Regions from separate parts of the Sporosarcina sp. Y1004 genome, predicted to be linked through region 2. Evidence: riboswitches for the same ligand, from Rfam matches in the RefSeq annotation. Region 2 holds a riboswitch; the other holds the start of a gene.
The links. A riboswitch is a leader RNA that binds a small molecule or an ion and turns the genes downstream of it on or off. The one in region 2 is predicted to bind S-adenosylmethionine.

Region 1 (4,410 bases), on a different contig from region 2:
AAAGACACAAATACAAGAAGTGCCGAAGTGTTTCGGGACGAAAGAATAGCTCGCTTCTTACTTGGAGAGAAGCGGCCAAAGATACAATTTTGGCCGCTCAAACCTTCTACTATTGGATCCCTATTACTATATAAAGGAAGTGTCAATTTCTAATAGAACATCACATAATCTTTGCTGAAAGTTAGTGAAGAATTCAATGTACAAGGTGCTAGAGTGACCGAAATTGCATCTTCGGGCACTTACACTCTTATAGAAGATCATCTATTCTTTTCTTCCAAAGCAACCGCTTTTTTCACTTGAGTTTTGTAGGAACGCGACAGGCAATTAATCACAACAATATGAACGAAAAGAGTGTGGCTATAAGTGACGAAGTCACTTATAGCCACACCTACCTCTCGGTAATAGTGTAGTAAATAATTCGCCGAAAGCGGGCCGGAAATAGTCCAGTGAAAATGGCTATTATCTAGCCCTACTCGCCATTGTTTTAAGCAACTAAACGGTTAATCAACAGCCGTGATCTTTTAATGAAGTAAAATTGCAGATTTCACTTTGACATCCTGCTGTCTATATATGCCAGGTAGTTTTTTCTGTTATACTGTGAAAAATGGAGGCGTTGCGGTATGGGATTAATTTACTACGGTTACCCGAAATGCGGGACGTGTAGAAAAGCGAAAAAGTGGCTTGAAACGAATAACTTGGACTTTCAAGAAGTGAACATTGCGGAAGCTCCTCCGTCAGAAGAGGAACTTGGAAAGATGATTGCAGCTTCTGATTTGGAATTGAAAAAGTTTTTCAATGTCAGCGGCATGAAATATAGAGAGCTTAATTTGAAAGACAAACTGCCTACAATGTCCGATGAAGAAAAAATTAGTTTGCTATCATCAGACGGTATGCTCATCAAAAGACCGATTGTTTATGGAGAAGGAAAAGTAACTGTCGGTTTCAAGGAAGAAGAATTTAATAAAGTCTGGGGCAATTAAGTTACAGTCTTGTCTTTATCAGAGAAATATGACAGAATTGAAGAGAATGAAACTATTTATTTGGAGGGGTATAAATGAGCACACCAAAAGATCTGCGTTATTCTGAAGAACACGAATGGGTAAAGGAAGAAAACGGTAATTACCGCATCGGTATTACACACTTTGCACAATCTGAACTTGGAGATATCGTATTCGTTGAACTTCCATCTGTTGGCGATGAAATCAAAGCGGACGAGCCTTTCGGAAGCGTTGAGTCGGTTAAAACAGTATCTGAATTATATGCTCCAATCAGCGGTAAAGTACTTGAAGTGAACGAAGGACTAGAAGACAGCCCTGAATTCGTCAATGAATCACCGTATGAAAATGCATGGATGGTCGTCGTTGAACCTTCTAACACTTCTGAGTTGGACGAACTTATGTCTGCAGAAGCGTATGATAAAATGACAATCGGAGAATAATTACAACACGGCGCCGGTACATTTCCGGCGTCTTTTGCATCTTACTAGTCGATTTGCGAAGGAGGAACTCTCTTGTCGGATGAAAAAATCATCATAGTAGAGGGCGGTTCGGATAGAAAAAGATTAGCGCGTATACTTGCGGAGTCAGTCAAAATCATTTGTACGAACGGTACAGTAAGCCCATATCGGCTTGAAGAGTTGCTTGCGCCCTATGAAGAACAGGACCTGTATGTTTTTGTCGATGCTGATGAAGATGGTGAAAAAACGCGTGTATTATTTAAAAGAGAATTTCCAGCAGCAATCCATCTATATACAGAAAAAGAGTACCGGGAAGTGGAGACGACCCCGTATAAAGTGTTAGCTGAAATACTACAAAATGCGGATTTCAAAATCCGACCCGAATTTTTACTTTAAAGGATGTAAGATAAATGGAAAATTGGACACGCGAACAGTGGGAGGCAACTTTGAAGGACTCACCCGATTCTGCGTTTTATTTATATACACCGATGTGTGGTACATGTGCAGTCGCTTCTAAAATGATGAACGTCATTTCTGTCATGAAACCGGAAATGCCAATCGGGAAAGCGGATTTGAACTATGTGCAATCTATGGCAATTGACTATGAAATTGAAAGCGTTCCTTGCTTGTTGATACAGAAGGATGGCGTTTTACAACATAAAGTCTATGCTTTTCAGTCAGTCCCGTATCTGTTGGAATTGATTGATTGACAATCAAGACAGGAATTTGATATAATACGACTTAACCAACAATTGAATAGGTCGCTCTTATTAAGAGAGGTGGAGGGATAGTGCCCTACGAAGCCCGGCAACCGTCACGAAAGTGAAATGGTGCCAAATCACACAAAGTGCATAGCATACTTTGAGAGATGAGAGATTGGACAAACGTTTATTTTATGATAACGTAAAGCCTTTCTGCCCGTCTGCAGGAAGGTTTTTTTTGTACAGAAAAGCGGAAGGCGCCTGCAGCTAGACACCAGAAAAGCAGAAGGCGCCGCTAAAGGAACGCAACCTAAGTTCGCGACGTCCTGTCATAACGGTTGCATGACCTGTATCCTGCCGGCCCCCGACAGGCATAAGACAACGAAAGAATTCTTAATTTTAATTTACATAGACAAAATCTCAGAGGTGAAATCAATGATTCAATTAACGGATATTAATAAACGGTTCGGTGAAGGACCCGGCAGTATTACAGCGGTTGAAAATGTATCACTCGAAATAGCTGATGGTGAAATTTTCGGTGTGATCGGTTATAGTGGCGCTGGAAAAAGTACTTTGATTCGACTGTTGAACGGTCTAGAAATGCCTACTTCAGGAAGTGTGAATATCGGCGGTTTGGAAATGTCGGCTATCAAAGGCAAAGCTTTGAGGGAAGCGCGGCAGAAAGTGAGTATGATTTTTCAACATTTCAACTTGCTGTGGTCGCGGACGGTGAAAGACAATATTGCATTCCCTCTTGAAATCGCGGGTGTGCGAAAAGCCGAGCGCGAAAAGAAAGTGGCGGAACTGATTGAACTGGTTGGTTTGACTGGTCGAGAAAATGCGTATCCATCAGAATTGTCGGGCGGTCAGAAACAGCGTGTAGGGATAGCTCGTGCACTTGCAAACGACCCTGAAGTCCTACTTTGCGACGAGGCGACTTCTGCTCTTGATCCGGAAACGACGGATTCGATACTGGATCTTCTGACTGGTATTAATGAAAGGCTTGGACTGACGATTGTTCTCATCACACATGAAATGCACGTAATCCGGAAAATCTGCCATAGGGTTGCAGTCATGGAAGCTGGGAAAGTTGTCGAGATGGGGGACGTACTCGATGTGTTCCAATCGCCAAAAGAGGCCATTACGAAGCGATTTGTTTCTCAAGTGACGGAGCCCGCGGAAGCGAAGCAGGCAATGGCGCATATTAAGGATGAATTTCCAACAGGTACACTTATCAAGCTTGTGTTCGTTGGTGAGCAGACGGAACAACCTGTGCTCGCAAGTCTCATTCGGAAATACGATGTGGGTGTCAATATCGTCCAAGGAAACATTTCCCATACACATGGTGGAGCATATGGCTCACTTATCCTCCAGCTCCTTGGAGATTCAACAATTATTGAGGAAGCAATTCAATACCTCAATGAAAATGATGTTCAGACAGAGGTGATCGGTAATGATTGAAAACCTTTTTCCGAATGTTGATTGGACTAAGATGTGGGAAGCGACAGCAGAAACGCTCTATATGACAGCAATTTCAACACTGTTCACATTGATTATTGGACTCGGACTCGGAATCATACTCTTCCTAACAAGTCCCGGACAACTGTGGTCGAATAAGTTGGTCAATGTTATTTCAGGGGCATTCGTCAATATTTTTAGATCAATTCCGTTTATCATATTAATCATATTGCTTATTCCGTTTACGAAATTTCTTCTTGGCACAATTCGCGGACCGGATGCAGCATTGCCGGCACTTATTATTGGAGCGGCTCCATTCTATGCAAGAATGGTGTTGATTGCATTGCAGGAGATTGATAAAGGTGTAATTGAAGCTTCGAAGTCAATGGGAGCGAAAACGAGGACGATTATTTTTAAAGTTCTCTTACCGGAATCGATGCCAGCACTTGTCTCCGGTATCACCGTAACAGCAATCGCACTTGTCGGGTACACCGCTATGGCGGGGATCATCGGCGCAGGTGGACTTGGGAATCTCGCGTTTTTGGATGGATTCCAGCGCAGTCGTGAGGACGTTATACTAATTGCAACAATCTTAATTTTAATTATCGTTTTCATCATTCAATTCATCGGGGATTTCGCAGTAAGGAAATTTGACAAGAGATAATTCTATGACAGTAACATCAGGCATTGCCTGTAAACTATAAAAGAATAGAAAAAAGGGGAGAAATGATTATGAAAAAGCTTTTTGGGGGAATCGTATTAGCAGTACTTCTATTAGCATTAGCGGCTTGTGGG
Region 2 (4,410 bases):
CAGCTTGTTAGAGATTTGACGAGTTGGATGAAGAGACAGTGAGTAGATCATTACTGATTATAATGATAAAAAAACAGGGTAGCACAATAAATGTGCTACCCTGTTTATATCTGATTGTCTTTACGCCATTCCTAGTCTATCGGATATAGACTAAGAGCAATCTTCTTATGCGATTGGTCCGCCTTTATACGTAATCTCTTCTGAAACCGAACCGAATTTCTTAAAGTTTTCACGGAACATAGATGCTAGTTCTTTTGCTTTAAGATCGTAAGCATTTCCATCAGACCATGCATTGCGTGGGTTCAATACTTCTGTCGGAACGCCTTCAATCTCTGTAGGCATTGCAAGACCAAAAATGCTATTCATTTCTGTTTCAACATTATTTAGTTTACCAGCAAGTGCTGCACGAACCATTGCGCGTGTATATTTAAGATCCATACGCTTACCAACACCATATACGCCACCAGTCCAACCTGTATTCACTAGGAATACTTGTGCGTCATGTTCATCAATTTTTTTCCCAAGCATTTCAGCATATACTGTCGCTGGAAGCGGTAGGAAAGGTGATCCGAAGCATGTTGAGAATGTTGCTTCAGGTGATGTGATACCACGCTCAGTTCCAGCAAGTTTCGAAGTGAAACCACTTAGGAAGTGGTACATTGCTTGCTCTTTCGTTAATTTGGAAATAGGGGGCAGTACGCCGAAAGCGTCAGCAGTCAAGAAAATAATTGTTTTCGGATGACCTGCAACTGAAGGGTCAACGATGTTATCGATTGCTTGAATTGGATATGCTGCACGTGTATTTTCAGTCAAAGATCCATCATCGTAATTAGGAATGTTTGTTACTGGGTCGATAACAACGTTTTCAAGAACTGACCCGAAACGAATTGCACCGAAAATTTCAGGTTCTTTTTCTTGAGATAAATTGATACATTTCGCGTAGCAACCACCTTCGATGTTAAAGACACCAGTGTCAGACCAACCGTGTTCATCGTCTCCGATTAATTTGCGGTTCGCGTCAGCTGAAAGTGTTGTTTTACCTGTTCCTGAAAGACCGAAGAACAAAGCGACATCGCCTTCTTCGCCGACGTTCGCAGAACAGTGCATAGGCATGATGCCATTCTCAGGTAGGAAGTAGTTCATGACAGAGAAGATTGCTTTTTTCATTTCACCAGCATATTCAGTACCACCAATGAGAACGATGCGTTTTTCCATAGACACAATAATGAACGTCTCGGAATTCGTACCGTCAACTGCAGGATCCGCTTTAAAAGAAGGAGCTGAAATGATAGTAAATTGCGCTTCGTGTTTCGAGAGCTCTACTTCAGTCGGGCGAATAAACAATTGATGGACGAATAGGTTATGCCAAGCAAATTCATTCACGACTTGAATGGATAGACGTGAAGCTGGATCTGCACCAGCGAATCCTTTGAAGACGAACAGTTCGTCTTTAACTTTTAAGTGTGTAAGCATTTTATTATATAATGAGTCAAATACATCAGATGAAATCGGACGGTTTACGCTGCCCCAATCGATTTTGTCTTTGGAGGACGCTTCCTCGACAATATATTTATCTTTAGGGGAACGACCTGTATACTTCCCTGTTTGAGCCGTGACTGCTCCATCGGAAGTCAGTTGAGCTTCTCCACGTGATATCGCTTTTTCAACAAGTTGTGGTACTGAAAGTTGAATTTTTATATTTTCACCGGAAAGAAGGTTATTTAGATCGTCGCTAATCTTTGCTGTAATCATAATTATGTACCGTCCTTTACTCATAGTCCCATATAATTGGGTGTCATGTCATCACATTTCTTAAATAGTATAACACATTAAGAATAATAATCTATATTAATCAAAATCTCAAGCAATTAGTTGTAAAATCGGCAAAGAAATTTGACAGGGAACAAGTTTTTTCGTAGCATATATAGTTGAACGGATACTCTTATCCCGAGCTGGTGGAGGGGTCAGGCCCAATGAAACCCGGCAACCTGCAATGACTTATTTGTCTGCGCAAAGGTGCCAAACCTGTAGCAAGGCACAGTCCTTGTATGATAAGAGTGAAAGGTGCTTTTAAAATCATGCCTTTCCTCATGTATTAGTACGTGAGCGAAGGGCTTTTTAATTTGTTTAGCCCTTTATCCTCGTGTATAGAGCTCGCAGTGGCTTGTAGTCTTTCCTGAATCCGGGAGGACTCTACATGGGACATATGAGTACCGTATCAATCTCGTAGGATATAAGGAGGAAAAGACATGACTAACCGCCGACTGTTTACTTCAGAATCGGTAACTGAAGGACATCCAGACAAAATGTGCGACCAAATTTCAGATGCTATCCTTGATGCTATTTTGGAGGAAGATCCAAATGCACGCGTAGCATGTGAAACGACAATCACTACAGGACTGGTACTCGTAGCAGGTGAAATCACGACGACTACATATGTCGATATTCCAAAAGTTGTGCGCGAAACTGTTAAAGGCATTGGTTACGTTCGAGCGAAATACGGATTTGATTGGGAAACGTCTGCAGTTCTCACTGCGATCGATGAACAATCAGCCGATATTGCTGCGGGTGTTGACCAAGCACTTGAAGCGCGTGAAGGATTAATGACAGATGACGAACTTGAAGATATTGGAGCAGGCGACCAAGGTTTGATGTTCGGATATGCTTGTAATGAGACACCAGAACTGATGCCATTACCAATTAGCTTAGCCCATAAACTATCCTTTAAACTTGCACAAGTACGTAAAGATGAAACACTTTCGTACCTAAGACCGGATGGGAAAACGCAAGTGACTGTAGAGTATGATGGAAATAATATACCCGTCAGAATTGATACGATTGTTATTTCAGCACAACATCATCCTGAAGTGACACTTGAGCAGATTCAAAGTGATATTAAGGAATTCGTTATTAATCCAGTTGTACCAACTAATTTAATTGATGAAGAAACAAAGTACTTCATCAATCCAACTGGACGATTTGTAATAGGCGGACCTCAAGGAGATGCAGGTCTGACTGGGCGTAAAATCATTGTTGATACGTATGGCGGTTATGCCCGTCATGGCGGTGGGGCATTTTCGGGGAAAGATCCTACGAAAGTGGACCGCTCAGCTTCATACGCGGCTCGTTATGTTGCAAAAAACATCGTTGCAGCAGAACTTGCAGACCGCTGTGAAGTCCAGTTGGCTTATGCAATCGGTGTAGCTCAACCTGTATCGATTTCGATTGATACATTCGGAACAGGTACTGTTGAGGAGAGTAAACTTGTGGAATTGACACGTGAACTCTTTGACCTTCGTCCAGCAGGTATCATTAAAATGCTTAATCTCCGTCGTCCTATCTACAAGCAGACGGCAGCGTATGGTCACTTCGGCCGCACGGATGTTGATCTGCCATGGGAGCAAACGGATAAAGCTGGAGCTTTGAAAGAACTAACAGGGAAATAATTATTGAAAATGCCGGAAGCAAGGACTCCTCCTTAGCTTCCGGCATTTTTTATCGTGTGTTATTATCCTTCAATAAAAAAAGCCGCCAATCAATGGCGGCAATACATCACTTTTGTAGACTCTTATAATATTGCCCTTTTTCCGCGTATTCACGAACAATTCTTTCCATATCTGCACGGTCATCTTCATTCAGTTCTCGAACAACTTTTGCCGGTGAACCGAGTGCTAACATATTCGGTGGAATCTTCTTACCGGGCGGTACTAGACTGCCCGCTCCAATAAATGCCCCCTCGCCGATTTCAGCCCCGTCTAGAATGATGGAGCCCATGCCAATCAGCGCCCCTTTTTTTATAGTGCAGCTATGTAGAGTAACTTGGTGTCCAATCGACACTTCGTCCTCAAGGATTAGTGGAGAGTGCGGGCTTTGATGTAGGCAGCACAAGTCTTGCACGTTCACTTTACGTCCGATAATTGTAGCTGAGACATCACCGCGAATCACAGTATTGAACCAGATTGACGATTCGGCACCAATTGTTACATCTCCAGAAATTGTTGTATAATCTGCAATGAATACGGATGGATCGATTACGGGTGTTTTATCTTTGTAGGGATAAATCATTCAACTCTCCTCATTTCTTTATGTAGTGTATAATTATCGTAACAAAGATTAGGATTTTATAGTAGGTTAAGAGTTAAACAATAGAAAGAAAATAATGTAATAGGTTAGGGGAAGATGACCGTGTGGAAATGGGAAGCGGAAGGACAGCCTAAAGCTGTCGTGGCGATCGTTCATAATGTGTACGAACATCATAGTAGAAATGCTTGGCTCATTCAGAAGCTTCGTAATAGTGGTTTCCATGTCGTGGCAGGTGATTTACCTGGACACGGAGTAGAAAGCCAAGGGAAAATCCACAACGAACAGGTTGATACATACACTAAATATGTGGAAAAGTTAATAGAGGTC

Region 1: linked by a shared signal. The riboswitch ahead of AC25Y6_RS06630 (methionine ABC transporter ATP-binding protein) and the one ahead of metK (methionine adenosyltransferase) in region 2 are both predicted to bind S-adenosylmethionine.

Annotation. Positions count from the first base shown of each region.
Region 1 is NZ_JBYHFQ010000006.1:138,480-142,889, forward strand. Features, by position in the region: gene AC25Y6_RS06610 (arsenate reductase family protein) at 621-980, shown strand; gene gcvH (glycine cleavage system protein GcvH) at 1,055-1,438, shown strand; gene AC25Y6_RS06620 (toprim domain-containing protein) at 1,511-1,852, shown strand; gene AC25Y6_RS06625 (thioredoxin family protein) at 1,867-2,166, shown strand; SAM riboswitch class I at 2,221-2,331, shown strand; gene AC25Y6_RS06630 (methionine ABC transporter ATP-binding protein) at 2,593-3,618, shown strand; gene AC25Y6_RS06635 (methionine ABC transporter permease) at 3,611-4,279, shown strand; gene AC25Y6_RS06640 (MetQ/NlpA family ABC transporter substrate-binding protein) at 4,348-4,410, shown strand, end outside.
Region 2 is NZ_JBYHFQ010000022.1:12,582-16,991, forward strand. Features, by position in the region: gene AC25Y6_RS14165 (alpha/beta hydrolase family protein) at 1-42, shown strand, start outside; gene pckA (phosphoenolpyruvate carboxykinase (ATP)) at 166-1,752, opposite strand; SAM riboswitch class I at 1,940-2,058, shown strand; gene metK (methionine adenosyltransferase) at 2,250-3,446, shown strand; gene AC25Y6_RS14180 (gamma carbonic anhydrase) at 3,553-4,065, opposite strand; gene AC25Y6_RS14185 (alpha/beta hydrolase) at 4,180-4,410, shown strand, end outside.